4 regions of the Lacticaseibacillus zeae subsp. silagei genome follow, and region 1 is predicted to be linked to each of the others. Evidence: predicted binding sites of a transcription regulator. Region 1 holds the regulator's gene; each other region holds the start of a gene.
The links. Region 1 encodes HrcA, which represses chaperone genes, less so after heat shock. Its sites were predicted from a motif close to TTAGCACTCNNNNNNNNNGAGTGCTAA; they were not measured.
Positions count from the first base shown of each region.

Region 1 (4,218 bases):
CAAAGCAACAGCTTCATCAGGGTTGATGCTGTGATCTGGGTCTTTGCCGGTCCATTCTTTAACGGCTTCCTGAACCGCCGGAATTCGTGTAGAACCACCGTTCAAGATAACCTTGTCGATGTCAGCGTTAGTCAACTTAGCATCCTTCAACGCATTTTCAACCGGTTGCTTGGTCTTGGCAACCAAGTCAGCGGTCATTTCGTCAAACTGAGCACGCGTCAAAGTGCGTTCCAAGTGCAACGGTCCATTAGGGCCAGCAGAGATAAATGGTAGACTGATCTGGGTCTGGGTAACCCCAGATAGATCTTTCTTGGCCTTTTCAGCAGCATCCTTTAAACGTTGCATGGCCATCTTGTCCTTAGACAGGTCGATGTTGTTGTCCTTCTTGAATTCGGAAACCAACCAGTTGATGATCTTGTTATCAAAATCATCCCCGCCCAAATGGGTATCGCCATTGGTTGACAGAACTTCAAAGACGCCATCACCTAATTGCAGAATGGAAACATCAAACGTCCCACCGCCAAGGTCATAAACCAGAATCTTTTCATCTTTATCGCCTTTGTCCAAACCATAGGCCAGTGCGGAGGCCGTTGGTTCGTTGATGATCCGCTGTACATTTAAGCCGGCAATCTTTCCGGCATCCTTGGTAGCCTGACGCTGGCTATCGTTAAAGTAAGCTGGCACGGTAATAACCGCATCTTTAACCGGTTCGCCCAGATAGTCTTCAGAAAACTTCTTGATGTATTGCAGAATCATCGCAGAAATTTCCTGAGGTGTATATTCCTTGTCGCCAACCTTAACCTTATAGTTGGCTTCGCCCATGTGGCGTTTGATCGAAACAATCGTATCCGGATTGGTAATCGCCTGACGCTTAGCAACTTCGCCGACTTGAATTTCACCATCTTTAAACGCAACAACAGACGGTGTGGTCCGATTGCCTTCAGGATTTGTAATGATCTTTGGCTGATTGCCTTCCAAAACCGCAACAGCTGAGTTGGTGGTTCCTAAGTCAATACCAATAACTTTACTCATATTGTTATACCTTCTTTATTTTCAGTTTAATTATTTAGCAACAACGACCATAGCAGGGCGTAAAACCCGATCTTTGAGATAATACCCTTTTTGCAGGACCTGCGCGACAGTATCAGCTGCGTGTTTGTCATCAGCCGCGACTGTTTGTACGGCCTGTTGGGTATTCGGATCGAATTTTTCACCGGTACCATCAATAGCAGTGATGCCGTTTTCCTTCAAAGCACGCTCCAAATGGTCATAAACCATTTGGACACCCTTTTTCAGTGAAGCAGCACTATCACCTTTGGCCTCGGTTGCAAGCGCACGTTCAAGATTATCGACAACGGGCAAAATCGCCTTTGCCAACTTTTGGCCGTCGTACTTCAGCATCTTCTGTTGCTCTTTTTCGAACCGATGATTCATGTTTTGAATCTCCGCGGCTGCCCGCAGATATTTATCTTCAAATTCATCACGTTCTTTCTTCAACTGTTCACCGTCATGTTGGCTGGTTTTCAGTTGATCATTGAGATCAGCGATGCTTTCTTTCAGAATTTCTTCTTTAAGCGAAGATCCTGACGTTTCAGCAGGTTGCTTTGCCTGTTTGGCGGTATCTGCCGCGGTTTGCTTTGCTTTTTTCTCTGCCATGGTATCCTCCCTTTAAACCATATTTGCCAGTCGTCATGAAGCAACACTAACAAATATTTTTTAATATTCATTGATCAAAGTTGGCATAATAATCTGTCAACCGTTTTGCCAGCTCTTCACGGAAAACATCCAGCAGTCCGATCATTTTCGAATAAGGCATCTGCGTCGGTCCTAGCAAGGCGATCATTCCAGTGCCGTGGTCACCAACATCGTAGCTAGCGGTGATTAAACTGAGGTTGGCCAAATCAATTGGCTTAAGCTCTGGCCCCAAACGTACTTGAACTGGCGTTTGACGAATCGGTCCGCCAAGCAGTTCCGTCAGATCACCGTGATCAGCGTCAATCAATGACATAATCTTTTTCAGTTCATGGATATCGGAATCGCCTAGGTAATCCATCAAATTCAACCGCCCGCCAACGTAAAAGCGCTCGGACGCAGCTGATTTCAAAACGTTACCGAAAATATCCAAGAAGCCTTCAGGACTGGTTAGATACTGCATTAACATCGAAGGCACATCGGTTTTCAGCCGTTGTGCAACTTGAATTAATGGCAGTCCAACGAGTTGATCATTGACAATTCGAATCGCCTTTTCAAGCTCATCGGATGAGATGTTTTGCGATACGGTAAAGACCTGGTTTTCAATGTTACCGTTATTCGTGACCAAAATCGCCATGACCTGGTGATTGCCTAATGGAACAAGGCGAAAACCTGTCAGCTTGATATTGGTTACTTCAGGTCCCAAGCTAATGGCCGTGTAACTCGTCAGATTGGACAAAATTTGCGCACTTTGCGCGACAATCTCATCCATCTTATTGTATCGCTGGCTAAATGCCTGCTTGATAGTCGCCAGTTCTTGATGCGAAACACGCACCGGTTCAACAAGGTGATCGAGATAATAACGATAGCCTTGGGTTGACGGTACGCGCCCGGAACTGCTGTGGGTCTTGGTGATCAAACCGGCATCTTCTAGCGACGCCATATCATTACGGATTGTGGCGGAACTGACATGAATGGGCAGCTCGCGCATCAATCGCTTTGAACCAACCGGCTCTCCGCTTTCAGTAAACAGGCGGATGATTTCTTTTAAGACGAGCACTTGCCGTTTCGTCAACATTTTCTCACCTCACCTTTAGCACTCGTTTCACACGAGTGCTAATACACTGAATAATATACCAAGCACCGTTAGCAAAGTCAAGGCGACATTGCTAAAATCTTCAGTGTTTTCGGTGTTTCTAGCCAGTGGCGGCCATTTTTTCAAGAAAAAAGAGCCGTTTAAATAAGCGGCTCGTCAAGCAAAAACTGTTGAAAGACTTCGTTGCCTAAAAACTTGCCCTTGTTAGTCAGCCGGATGAAGCCATCATCGCGCTGTAACAAGCCTTGGCTTTCCAACTCAGGTACGGTCTCGCCATAAACGGCATCAACGGTCAGATGATAGCGCTGATAGAAGCGTTTTTCACTTACGCCACGCATGGTTCGCAAACCAAGAAACATTTCTTCTTCAATTTGTTCGGACACCGGAACCAAATGATGGGCCAAAACCGGTAAATGATCGGTGCGAAGCGGCGTTAGGTACTGTTTGATCGGGCCATAATTGTGATACCGATCGCGACCAAGATAACCAAACGCACCAGCTCCGAAGCCAAAATATTTGTCATTTTGCCAGTAAAGCAGGTTGTGTTGGCATTGGTAGCCATCCTTGGCAAAATTGCTGATTTCATATTGATGTCTGCCATGTGCTTCCATCAAATCAATCGCGTCCTGATACATGTCGGCTTCGACATCCTGCGTTGGCAAGCGCAATTTGCCTTGGCGCATCAGGTTATAAAAAATAGTTTTCCGCTCGAGAATCAGTGAATACGTCGAATAGTGCGGCAAGTCTAAATCGAGGGCTTTTTGTAGACTATTTAAAAAGTCGTCCCGGCTTTGATCAGGCAATCGGAAAATCAAATCAATCGACAAATTATCAAAGCCGACTTTTCTGGCATTGGCAATCGCGGCATACACATCCTTGGCGCGATGAATCCGCCCGATCCGTTTGAGAACATCATCATTAAAAGACTGGACCCCGATCGAAAGCCGATTAACGCCATAGTCATGTAAAACCTGCAACTTATCGGTCGTCAGCAAATCATTGGGATTCGCCTCAAACGTGAATTCACCAGAATCGAAGTGTAAAATGTCGTGAATACCCTGACAAAGTTTCGCCAACTGTTTAGGCGTCAGAGTTGTAGGTGTCCCGCCGCCGACATACACCGTTTCGATTTTCTCATCAGGGTGCTCGGACATGACCATCCGCATTTCCTTAAGCAGCATCGCAACATAGTCATCAACCGGCTGACCTTCAATGAAGACTTTATTGAAATCACAGTAGTAACAAATATGTTCGCAAAATGGAATATGAATATATGCGCCAGCCATTTTAACCCTTCCTCGCGAAATACTGACGGACCGCCGCTTCATCTTTCTTTAACTGGATAATCAAACCTTCTGCATTGGCAAATTTCACTTCGCCGCGTAGATAATGGTACCAACGAACCTGAACAGTTTTGCCATAAATCATAC
Region 1 covers NZ_CP132484.1:1,605,264-1,609,481, reverse strand. Annotated here, with positions in the region: gene dnaK (molecular chaperone DnaK) at 1-1,032, opposite strand, end outside; gene grpE (nucleotide exchange factor GrpE) at 1,063-1,656, opposite strand; gene hrcA (heat-inducible transcriptional repressor HrcA) at 1,724-2,770, opposite strand; gene hemW (radical SAM family heme chaperone HemW) at 2,929-4,074, opposite strand; gene ribF (riboflavin biosynthesis protein RibF) at 4,076-4,218, opposite strand, start outside.

Region 2 (4,218 bases), 670 kb from region 1:
ATATTAACGTGGTGCCGCCTGGTGATATTCGCAATGTGCTTGTTGCCTTGTCGGAGTTGCCGAGTCTGTATCTGGATATTTTCCAGTATCGCTTTAACACCACCGATGCGTTTTTTGCCGGCCATGCGATTGGCAACTTAATCATTGCGGCTTTGTCAGAGATGAAAGGCGGTATTTTCCCGGCGGTTCAGCAGCTGAGTGAAATGATGCAGGTGGATGGTCACGTTTATCCTGCCAGCAACACGCCACTCACACTTAATGCCGAATTCACAGATGGAACGAGCCTATCCGGTGAATCCGAAATTACCGCGGCCGGTAAGAATATCAAGCATATTTCCGTCTCCGAAACCGATCCGACTAATGGCGAACCCAAAGCCGTCCATGAAGTCATTGATGCCATTATGGACGCGGACGTGGTCGTGCTGGGGCCCGGCAGTCTGTTTACCAGCATCCTGCCGAACCTGATGATTGGCAATCTGGGTGACGCTGTGAAGAAAACGAAGGCCGAAGTCATTTATATCGTTAACATCATGACGCAAAAAGGCGAAACGCAAAACTTCACCGATGCCGACCATGTCCGGGTCTTGAATGAACAGATGGGTGAGAATTTTGTCGACACTGTGCTCGTCAATATCGAGCCGGTTCCCGAGAATTATCTCGATCACCAAAAGTACAATGAGATTCTGACGCCGGTTAAGCATAATTATCAAGGTTTGCGTGACATGGGCTGTCGCGTGATTTCGGAAGACTTTTTGAAATTGCGTGATCGCGGCGTCTTCCATGATGGCGACAAGGTGGCTAAGGAAATTTTGAATTTAGCCTTTCAAGTGAGTGCGAAAATCCGGAGGTGAGGGCATGGCAAGCTTTGCCAGTATGGTGAAAAAAGAACTGACCCAACTCGAGGTTCATCCTGAACATGCGAAGGCAGAGCTGTCGGCATTGATCCGGATGAACGGCAGCCTGACATTGATGGCCCATCGGTTTGTCTTAAACATTCAAACCGAAAATCCGGCCATTGCTCGGCGAATTTATAGTTTGATTCGCCAGGTTTATCGGCATGAAGCCAACTTGGTCGTTCATCGCAAAATGAAACTCAAGAAAAATTATCAGTACATTGTCCGCCTGACAGAAGGCGTCAATGATATTCTGTCGGACTTGTCAATTTTGGATCCGACGACGATGGCGATTTCGACGACGGTCCCGGCAACGGTTTTGGAAGAACCACAACGGATGCGTTCCTACTTGCGCGGCGCTTTTTTAGCCGGCGGATCGGTGAATAATCCGGAAACATCGCGCTATCATCTGGAAATTTATTCGTTGTATGCCGATCACAATGCCGGCATTTTGAAAATGATGAATCATTTCAATCTGAATGCGCGCACTGTCGAACGCCGAAGCGGCTATATTGTTTATTTAAAAGAAGCCGAAAAAATCGCGGATTTCCTGCAGGTGATCGGGGCGACGAATGCGATGCTTAAGTTCGAAGATGTCCGGATTGTGCGCGATATGCGTAACTCGGTGAACCGTCTCGTTAATTGCGAAACGGCGAATATGAACAAAACCATTGATGCGGCCCAGAAACAAATTGAGAATATCAACTATCTTAAAGATCATGTGGGGTTGGATAACCTGCCAACCAAACTGCGCGAAATTGCCGTTTTGCGCTTAGCCCATCCGGATGTCTCGTTACAGGAGTTGGGCGCCATGGTTCCGGGTGGGACAATTTCGAAGTCAGGCGTCAATCATCGGTTGCGCAAACTCAATCAGATTGCCGAGGGTTACCAGCAACCGGAAGATGCCTAGCAGCTATGATAATTGCAAGATAAGCAAAAAGCCATATTTATAAGATAATGCCTTTGTTTCCTCAAGATAATCGTGTACAATGTAACCGACATCAAGTTATTTGATGTGGGCATTTGAACGACCCAGCTGCCACTTTTAGGATGCTAAAAACTGTCCGGCAGTGCACTGGTTGACGAATGCCACGACAAGAAACATGAGTCAGTTTACATTCGGATTTACAGTGATGTTATTACCAGATGAAGCGGTAATTGTCACGTTCAGCGGGATACAATTGTTGCTTAGGTTTTAGGAGGAAGCACTATGGTCAAACCGATCACGTTAAATGAACAACTTTGTTTTGCAATTTACAAGGCACAGAAACAATATAATCATTTCTATGCTCAGGCATTAGCGCCGTTTAAGTTGACGTATCCGCAGTACATTACGTTGTTGTCGCTATATGAACACGGCACGATGTCGGTTAAGCAGGTGGGCCAAACACTTGAGTTGGACAGCGGTACTTTGACACCGTTAATGAAGCGTCTGGAAAAAGACGGCTGGATCAGCCGCAAACGGTCAACCGAAGATGAACGTCGCGTTGATGTTAGCTTGACGCAAAAGGCTTTGGATGCGCGCGATGAGATTTTTGAACATGTTGGCTCCTGCATGGAATTGATGAATTTGCCGCAAACTGAATATGATCGTATCAAGACTGAGGTAACGCGTGTCGATGAGCATCTGAGTGCTATCGCTGACGACGCCTACCCACAAGTCTGAACGATTTTTATAAGGTCAAAGATTGTGATTAAAATCTTTGACCTTATTTGACTTTAGCAGTATACTTAGCACTGTACTTTAAAGAGTGCTAAAAAACGATTTTCAGGAGGTTAGGACATGCTAGTACCTACCGTCGTTGAACAAACCAGTCGTGGCGAACGCGCTTACGACATTTACTCACGTCTATTAAAAGACCGGATCATCATGTTGTCCGGTGAAGTAAACGATCAAATGGCAAACTCGGTCATCGCCCAGCTACTTTTTCTTGATGCACAGGATTCTGAAAAGGACATTTACCTTTACATCAACAGTCCCGGTGGTGTAATCACCAGCGGCTTGGCGATGCTTGATACCATGAACTTCATCAAGTCCGATGTTCAGACCATTGCTATTGGGATGGCTGCATCCATGGCATCTGTCCTGTTAGCCGGTGGCACGAAAGGCAAGCGCTTTGCTTTGCCGAATTCGACCATTTTGATCCATCAGCCTTCAGGTGGTGCCCAAGGTCAGCAAACCGAAATCGAAATTGCGGCCGAAGAAATTTTGAAGACCCGTAAAAAGATGAATCAGATCCTGGCCGATGCAACAGGCCAGACAGTTGAGCAAATCAAGAAGGATACTGAACGTGATCACTATATGAGCGCTCAGGAAGCCAAGGATTACGGCTTGATTGATGATATTCTGGTTAATAAGAATAATCAAAAATAAGGTTTAAACGAATTGGCACACCGCTGTTGTAGTAGCGGTGTGCTTTTATTTTGGTGGGGGAAAAAGGTGTCGAAGAAGAGTCTTAAGAAAATGGAGACCATCAGATTGCCGTCGAATTGAAGTGATAAGCTCTTAAGGGCAATCCGGTTCCGAAACGCGATCCCCGGCGCAGAAGCCTGCGTGTAAGGACCTTGGTCGCAATGGCAAGGAGCGCCATCACGACCAAGGCCGCTTACACTCCGGCTTCTAACCGCGCCGGCTCACGCTCTACATAAAAAGACTTGCAAATTACCTCCTGATTGAGTAATATAATTAGGTACTTGCGCGGTTAGTGTAATGGATCGCACGTGAGATTCCGGTTCTCGAAATCCGGGTTCGACTCCCGGGCTGCGCAGAATTCCAGTCATATGGAAAATACCGAAAATAGAAAAGTCCGCTATGGCGGGCTTTTTGTTTGCCATAATGTGTTTGTAGGACGCAAATGTCGCTGATCAGCATAGCCCTTTTTAGGCTAAGAAAACGCCAAATGAAATCGTTCCCTCACCAAATGGCAGTTTCGCTTGAAAAATGCTCAAAACAGAACAAGCAGTGATGAAAGAACCCATGACTGGCTGTGTGTAGGCTGTTGAAATAGATCGAAATACAGTGCATGAAAATTTCATTAGAAGCAAGCCGAAACCCCTGATATCAAAAAGCCGCAGCGAGGTTGCCAAAACTGGTAAATGCCGAACATTTGAACCATTCTTGAAGTAGATGTTCAAACTTAACCGGTTTTGTGATTACTTTAAGACGATTTAGGCAACAGACTTGCGATAAAGCGGAACCCCTGCTACAATTGGTTTTGTTGGTAAGGGAAAACAGCAAACGTTGGGTTCCTAATTTTTTTCAGCTTGCTGGGTCGGCAAACGACTCGGAGGGACGTGAAATGACCCATTAAAGAAGGACGTGCCT
Region 2 covers NZ_CP132484.1:931,627-935,844, forward strand. Annotated here, with positions in the region: gene LACZS1_RS04460 (gluconeogenesis factor YvcK family protein) at 1-851, shown strand, start outside; gene whiA (DNA-binding protein WhiA) at 856-1,803, shown strand; gene LACZS1_RS04470 (MarR family winged helix-turn-helix transcriptional regulator) at 2,104-2,559, shown strand; gene clpP (ATP-dependent Clp endopeptidase proteolytic subunit ClpP) at 2,677-3,267, shown strand; tRNA gene LACZS1_RS04480 (tRNA-Arg) at 3,590-3,661, shown strand.
Region 2: the regulator HrcA is predicted to act here: its motif matches at 2,625-2,651, upstream of clpP (ATP-dependent Clp endopeptidase proteolytic subunit ClpP).

Region 3 (4,218 bases), 1.3 Mb from region 1:
CAGATTCACTAGCTGCCGTTGCGCCGTGTGCGCCCATGGCAATCCCGACATCGGCAATCGCCAATGAAGGTGCATCGTTAACCCCATCGCCAACCATGACAACCGGCCGGCCATTTTTTGGCAACTTGTCCAAAACTTCAATTTTTTGTTGTGGCAACTGTTCTGCATAAACCTGGTCAATGCCGACTTCTTCAGCGACTTTATCGGCAATCGACTGCTGGTCACCGGAAATCATGATCAAGTTAGCATCATTCAATTCGTGCAGCTTGGACATTGTTTCCTTTGCTTCTGGCCGAATCTGGTCAGAGAAGGTAATGGCACCGGCGTATTTACCGTCAACGTTGACATAAACCGCCGTCGTATTGATCGTATCCGTTGTCCCGGCAAACTCTGCTTTACCGACCTTAACCTTGTGACCATCAACCGTCGCATTCACCCCGAAACTGGTAGCTTCGGAAACATCGGTTGCTGGCAGACGATCAGCCACCGGCACAGCGTCGGTCAAGGACCGTGCCAAAATGTGGGTTGACTGACCTTCTGCACTAGCCGCCAAATTCAACAATTCATCTTGTGAAAAACCTGCTTGTGGCAAGATCGCCGCCACTTTTAAAATACCGCGCGTCACCGTACCGGTTTTATCAAAAGCAAACGTCCGGGCATCGCTTAGCTTTTCAAGCGTGGTGCCTGACTTGACGATAATCCCGTTACGACTGTTGCGACTCATGCCGGAGACCATCGCAATCGGTGCCGCCAAAATCAGCGGACATGGCGAAGCAACAACCAGCACTTGGGCAAACCGAACCGGATCGCCTGACAAGTACCAGCCCAGACCGGCAATCACATAAGCGATCAACGTGAACGGTACCGCATAGCGATCGGCCATCCGAACAAAATGCGCCGGCCGTGCTTCTGATTCCTTAACTAATTTGATAATTCCTTGATACTGACTATCTTCGGCCCGTTGGGTAACTTTAACGGTTAATGCAGCATCACCGTTGATTGTCCCGGACATGATATCAGTACCTGCGTTTTTGGCAACTGGTTTAGACTCACCGGTTAAACTGGCTTCATCGACCAAACTCTCGCCTGCCAAAACCGTACCATCGACTGGAACAACTTCCCGCGGCTTAACCAAAATCGTTTCACCGACTTGGACCGCATCAACATCAACATCTTCAACGTGACCATCAACCATGCGATGAGCCGTTGTCGGCGCATTTTCCAATAATTGTTTCAATTCGCTGCTGGCTTTTGTCGCAGCAAAATCTTCCAACGCATCGCCACCGGTTAACATGAGCAACACAATCATCGATGCCCAATATTGCCCGACTGCCAACGTTGCGACAACTGCCGTAATGGCTAATAAGTCCACCCCAAAGTTACCGGACCGAATTGTTTTCACCATGCCCCCGAACATAATCAAGGCGATAATCGACCCCATCACCGTGATTAGCCCCTGAGCAATCAATGGCTGTTTTAATACGAACGCAAAGACCAGCGCAACGGCACTTACAGCGAGCACCATCATTAACTGCCAGTTCTTCTTCATTGTTGCCACTCCCTTTTCCTAAGTACCTTAATTATAACCATTACAATCTGAAAAAGCAATCTTTTTTAGAACGAATATAATCTGGCTCGGAAAATGTTTTTCATGCAACGTTCAATTCAGTTTGGACTAACTTACTGGAAAGATCCGCGTTAAAACCGCGTCCTATTGCTGTTTTAACGGCAATGATGAACATGGTTTATTTTTTGGCATCCCTACTATTTAACTTCCATTATACGCCTTTGCAGGTGAAAGATTCGCGGATTTAAGCTTATTTGTGCGTCAATTTCACATGGGATTGGGAATGATTTGAAAGAATCCGCTGCCAAGATGGTCGCTGAATCTTACGCCTGCCGCTTCTGTTTGCTATAACGCGCTCCCCGGCGCAGGGGTCGGAGTGTAAGGACCTCAGTCGCAATGGCCTAAGTTCGGGCCATTACGCCTGAGGCCACTTACACTCCGACCCCTAAGCGCGCCGGCTCGCGCTCACACCAAAAAAAGGCTCCCACCGATTTTTTCGATGGGAACCTTTGGTGTGAATCGTGTTGCTAGGCAAACAGATCCGAATTAGTCAATCGTGATCTGATGGTTGCCTTCCTGATCACCTGTCAACTTAGGCAGATCAATCGTCAAGACACCATCAGTGACTTTAGCGCTGATCTTACCCTCATCAACATTTGGCAACCGATAGCTGCGGCTCATCCGACCATAGCTGCGTTCAGACATCAGCATGTTGCCTTCGTTGTCTGAATGATCGGCTTGCTCTTCATGCTTAACCGCAACACTCAGAACGCCATGATCGTAACTCAGATTAATGTTTGGCTTCTCGATACCGGGAACATCCACCTTCACAACATATGACTTGTCATTTTCCTGAATATCCGTTTTCAGCAGGCGACTGCTATCACCACCACGACTCGGCGTGAAGCTGTCAAAAATATGCCGCCCTAAATCATTGAAGAATGGATCATCCAACCAATCATTGCGCCGCATAAGATCATTAGCCATCATCGAAAACTTCCTTTCTTAGTAAAGGTGAGCGCGAGCCAGCGCGGTTAGAAGCCGAAGTATAAGCGGCCTTGGGCGTGATGGCCCGGTCTTGGCCATTGCGACCAAGGTCCTTATACGCAGGCTTCTGCGCTGGCGAACGCGTTATGGACATTGACATCATTACTGTTCCCTTAGAACACCTAAAGTATAACACAAAAATTAGCACTCGTCATGTCCGAGTGCTAATTTTGTTCTTCTAACCTTTGCTAACTCACAGTTTCTGCTCTTGGTACTCGCAACAACGATTCGCTATTTAGCAAATCTTGCCGCCCAAAGATTTCATTTCTTCACGCCGCTTGTCATCGGTTTGCGGTTTTGCCGTCACGTGGTTCAGCGTTACCGCGCCGTCCAAAATGCCGCTATCATCGCGCAAGGCTAACGAAGCATTCTTGAAATCAAGTGTTAGCCCGCTGCCGAAATAATCCGTCTCCGGATCACCGGTCGTTAAGTTGAAACCGGCGTCGTTTTCTAGCGGCAGTGCATAATCCTGATCGTCCGTATCCGTCACGACAATTTGGTACTTATTGCCAATGGCACAGGAACCGCCTAATTTGGAATACTTACTCGAACCATCATCCAATGCCAGGAACAAATGTTGATCCTTGGCAACATGGTTGTTCAAATAAGTCACAGCAGCTGGTTTGATCGTGATCTTCATGTTGGACCATCCTTTCAAATACATTGTGCACAACTTATTTACCATCTTTATCGTAGCCAGTTTGTCACCCAAAGTCAAATTCGGAGTTTTTCGCAATCAACAACAGGTTGTCCACACGGGTTATCCACATGTGCGCAACTTGACACCCAAAATATAGTATGAAGAACTGAAATTGACACCAAATAGACGATTCGAAAAATTCAAGTAAAAAATTTTTCGAACGCAGTCATCCACAGTTTTTAATCGTTCGATTTCACAAACTTCAGCGCACCAATCCCGCTCCCACGGCTGGGAACAAACGTTTTGTCACAAGTCAAAAAAGTTTATCCACAAGTTATCCCCAGATCGGTGGACAACTTAATCACACCCGAAAATCTTAGTTATGAACAGTATCCACAGAGTTATCCACAGGTTGACAGGCACTTTTACCAAAAAGTTACCCACTCTTGACAAAACTTTTTCTTGAACTTTTCCACAGGTTATTCGCTAAACTTTCGTTAAAATTTGGGGAAACCGCTTCCGACTAACTACGCAAATGAGTCGAAAAAATCCCCGATCAAGAACCGAACATTCTCAATCGGGGATTTTCTAATTTAATTCTTTAAATCGCTGGTCGTCTGAGTCAACTTAAATGAAACGGTTTGTTGCTGACCTTCGCGATACACGGTGAGCTTAATCGTATCGCCAACCTTGTGTTTATACAGTTGCGTGTGTAACTCAGCTGTGTTGGTAACATTGACGCCATCCAGTGCGGTAATGACATCATACTTCTTCATCCCTGCCGTCTTGGCGCTGCTGCCACTGGTAAAGCCGGCAACCACGACGCCACCGGTGATGCTAGATGGCAGTTTCAAGACTGACTTTTGCTGCGTGGCTGAAACGGTGGATAAGTCGCGAACCTCGACGCCAAGCGCCGGCCGAACGACTTTGCCGTTTTGCACTAGCTGGTTGATGATCGAAACCA
Region 3 covers NZ_CP132484.1:2,920,781-2,924,998, forward strand. Annotated here, with positions in the region: gene LACZS1_RS13510 (heavy metal translocating P-type ATPase) at 1-1,549, opposite strand, end outside; gene LACZS1_RS13515 (Hsp20/alpha crystallin family protein) at 2,114-2,554, opposite strand; gene LACZS1_RS13520 (iron-sulfur cluster biosynthesis family protein) at 2,850-3,254, opposite strand; gene LACZS1_RS13525 (S1C family serine protease) at 3,848-4,218, opposite strand, start outside.
Region 3: the regulator HrcA is predicted to act here: its motif matches at 2,756-2,782, upstream of LACZS1_RS13515 (Hsp20/alpha crystallin family protein).

Region 4 (4,218 bases), 660 kb from region 1:
GCAATGCGGAACGGGTAACCTTGGTTGGGTCGATGATACCTGACTTAGCCATGTCTTCCCATTCACCGGTTGAAGCATTGTAACCAATGCCCTGCTTTTCCTTCTTCAATTGTTCAACGATGACAGAACCTTCGCGGCCAGCGTTTTCGGCAATCTGGCGAACAGGTTCTTCAAGGGCACGCAGAACAATGTTGATCCCGGTCTGAACGTCGCCTTCTTCTTTCAAAGCAGCGACTGCAGGGATGACGTCAACCAAGGCAGTACCACCGCCGGCAACGTAACCTTCTTCAACGGCAGCACGGGTCGCGTTCAAAGCATCTTCGATCCGATACTTACGTTCCTTCAATTCGGTTTCGGTTGCAGCACCGACCTTGACAACCGCAACCCCGCCGGCTAACTTAGCCAGACGTTCTTGCAACTTCTCACGATCGAAGTCGCTTGTTGTGTCATCAATTTGCTTCTTGATAATGTTAACCCGTTCAGCAATGGCATCCTTGGAACCTGCACCATCAACAATCGTGGTGTTGTCCTTGGTAACGGTAACCTTGCCTGCGCGGCCTAATTGTTCAATCTTGGTATCCTTCAGATCCAAGCCAAGATCGGAACTGATCACGGTGCCACCGGTCAAGGTTGCAATGTCTTCCAGTTGTGCCTTGCGCCGATCGCCAAAGCCAGGCGCCTTAACTGCAACAACATTGAAGGTACCACGAATCTTGTTAAGAACCAGGGTTGGCAATGCTTCGCCGGCAACATCGTCAGCAATGATTAACAGTGCCTTACCTTGTTGAACGATTTCTTGTAATAGTGGAAGAATGTCCTGGATGTTGGAAATCTTCTTATCGGTAATCAGGATATATGGATCGTCCAGATCAGCTTCCATTTTATCATTGTCGGTTACCATGTATTGACTCAGATAGCCGCGATCAAACTGCATCCCTTCAACAACGGAAAGTTCAGTGTCGATCCCTTTGCTTTCTTCGATGGTAATAACACCATCATGGCCAACTTTTTCCATGGCGTCCGCAATCAGATTGCCGACTTCTTCATTGGAAGATGAAACCGAAGCAACCTGGGCGATTTCCTTCTTGCCGTTAACCTTGTGGCTGATCTTGTGCAGTTCATCAACCGCTGCCTTGGTCGCCTTTTCGATACCAGTCCGAATGCCAACTGGGTTAGCACCGGCAGTTACGTTCTTCATACCTTCACGAATGATGCTTTGTGCCAGAACCGTTGCGGTTGTGGTACCATCACCGGCGATATCGTTTGTCTTGGATGCAACTTCCGCTACCAACTTAGCGCCCATGTTTTCGTAATGGTCTTCTAAGTCAATTGACTTGGCGATCGTAACACCGTCGTTGGTGATTTCCGGTGCGCCATAGCTCTTATCCAAAACAACGTTACGGCCTTTTGGTCCTAAAGTTGTTTTTACCGTGTTTGCTAACTGATCCACGCCACGCAGCATTGCGGTACGTGCATCCTCAGAGAATTTAATTTCTTTTGCCATTGTTTTTATTCACCTCAAAATTGATCGATTATTTTTTACGCAATTGCCATAATGTCTTTTTCGTGCAGTACGAGGTAGTCTTGACCTTCATACTTTACTTCAGAGCCGGCGTATTTGTCGTATAATACAGTATCACCAACTTTGACAGCCATTGGCAGACGCTTGCCTTCCGGTGTCAAGGCGCCTTCACCTACTGCGACAACTTTGCCGGTTTGCGGCTTTTGCTTGGCATTATTGGCTAAGACAATGCCGCCAACAGTCTGTTCCTCTTCTTCAACGACCTCGACAATCACGCGATCTCCTAATGGTTTTAACAAGGCAATCCCTCCACATTACATTTTTTGATTTAGCACTCGCTATGTCTAAGTGCTAACTACAAAAGTAACTATAACGAGTTTTCCGGGTGAATGCAACCCCAAAACCCGGGAATGTTATACTAATTTCAGATATTTTTTCAAAGGAGTCCCCTATATGTCACTGCAAAAACATGCCTTTTCCGTTGTCGGTGCTTACCTCGTCACGTTTATCGCTAACCTTTTGATTTTCCAATTCATGCCGGTTGGGCGGCTCAGCCTTGGTATTGTGACCTTAATCAGTGTCATCGCAATGATTGCTGCGGCGTATAGCGAACGGCAACTGGTCATTGCCAACGCGGTTGAAGCCCCTGGCGTCCTCGCACCACAACAGCGCGTTTTCTGGGGTGTCATCGGCATTGCCGGCGTCTTGGCTGCTCAGTTAGTCGGCTCATGGCTTGAAATGTTCCTTTTTAAAATGCCGCAAACTAATAGCCAGATTCATCAGCAGCTTTCCAGTATGACCACCAATCCCTGGTACTTTTTGGCAATCGGCCTCGCCATTCCCGTTCTGGAGGAGCTGGCTTTTCGTAAAGTATTGTTCGGTAATCTGGTTAATGTCACTGGCGTTTTCGGTGGCGCTTTGATCGCCAGTCTGTTATTTGCCGTGACTCAACCAGGCGGCCACTGGCTCAGCGCGACCTTGGTCGGATTGGTTCTGGCCTATGATTACCGTCACACCGGCGCCATCAGCACTGCCATCATCGCCCATGTCGGTGCACTATGGGTGGTCTGGCTATATTACATTGCCCACGCGCTGTAAACGTAATCGAATATTAATCTCGCTGGCGCATTCAATCTTCTATAATGGAAATAATGTTTTTATAAAGGAGCCGTTCAAAAATGGAGACCCGTTCAAATCACCGCCACCGTCAACCGCCTAAACGTTTTCGCTGGGGACGCCTCATCGGCTTAATCGTCATTGTCGGCCTGTTTACGGTTGGCGCCTATGCCCTGCGCCTCTATAGCCAGGCAAAATATGCCATCGATAATACATACCATGCCACCAAACACGTCAGTACGGACATCGCCCAAAAGAAGCCATTTGCAGTACTCCTGCTCGGGGTCGACACCGGTGCTGAAGGACGCGTTGAAAAGGGCAACTCCGATACCATGATTGTGGCCGTCGTCAATCCGAAGACCAACAAAACCACCATGGTCAGCATTCCCCGCGATACGGCTGCTGAATTGATTGGCACCAAAGAGTTCAATATGCAGAAAATCAACGCTGCATACAATGTCGGCGGTTCTGATATGGCCATCAACACAGTCTCTAAACTTGTGAATGTGCCGATTTCTTATTATCTGACGATCAACATGGGCGCGCTGGAAAAAGTCGTCAATGCGGTCGGTGGGATTGACGTTGATGTTCCATTTTCATTCCAGGATCCATACACTGGCAACCAGAAATTCAAAAAGGGCCGCATGCATTTAAATGGCAACATGGCACTTGCCTACTCACGGATGCGCCACGCTGATCCGGAAGGCGACTATGGCCGGCAAAAGCGCCAGCAACAAGTCATCAAAGCAATTTTGAAAAAAGCCGTTTCTGTCGGATCGCTCGGTAACTTCACTAAACTCATGGATACGATTTCCAAAAACATTGCCACTAATCTGAGTTTTGCCGATATGCAAAGCATTTTCATGAACTATCGCGGCGCTGCCAAAACCATCACAAACGATCATCTCAAAGGGGTTAATGCATGGGTCGGCGACGGTGCTTATCAAATTGCCTCAGATGCCGAAATGCAGCGGGTTTCCGATAAGCTGCGCAAAGCACTGGGCCTGCAAACCGAAACCATCAGCAACGAAGAAACCAAACAAAATGCCAAGAACACCCAGTTTGATTTCAAGGCAACGACCGATCAGAATTACATTATCTTCACACCGTATGATCGTTAACCTCCTTGCAAGTAAAAACCGCCTGCCGACTTATGACGTCGGCGGCGGTTTTTTTAGTGGCGTAAAAATCTGCTTCTGCCTGCTCAGCGCTATCGAACCATCAGCCGTTCTTGCACGCGCTCACGATGCAGCCACCAGAGGCCGAGCGCGAGAACACCGATAATGGAGACACTGTAGGACAACAATTCATTTTGTAACAGCCAATCACCAAAATTGTAAGGGACAACAATCAAAGTATAGACAAAAATGACCCAGCGGAGTTTTGGCAACAATAGGATGTCGCCCTCGTTTTCCAGTGAAATCCGGTCAAATAGCCAGCGGGTGAGCCAGTACCCAGCCACGCTAATCGTTAACGCCAGTATAAACAAGAGCAGGAATAACTGATCGCCACGCGGTAAAAGTGACCAATAAGAACGGTGGTTCATAGCGTTATAAACCATGAACCGTTGAATCGCACTG
Region 4 covers NZ_CP132484.1:2,260,691-2,264,908, forward strand. Annotated here, with positions in the region: gene groL (chaperonin GroEL) at 1-1,504, opposite strand, end outside; gene groES (co-chaperone GroES) at 1,540-1,821, opposite strand; gene LACZS1_RS10530 (CPBP family intramembrane glutamic endopeptidase) at 1,976-2,620, shown strand; gene LACZS1_RS10535 (LCP family protein) at 2,701-3,759, shown strand; gene LACZS1_RS10540 (hypothetical protein) at 3,849-4,218, opposite strand, start outside.
Region 4: the regulator HrcA is predicted to act here: its motif matches at 1,851-1,877, upstream of groES (co-chaperone GroES).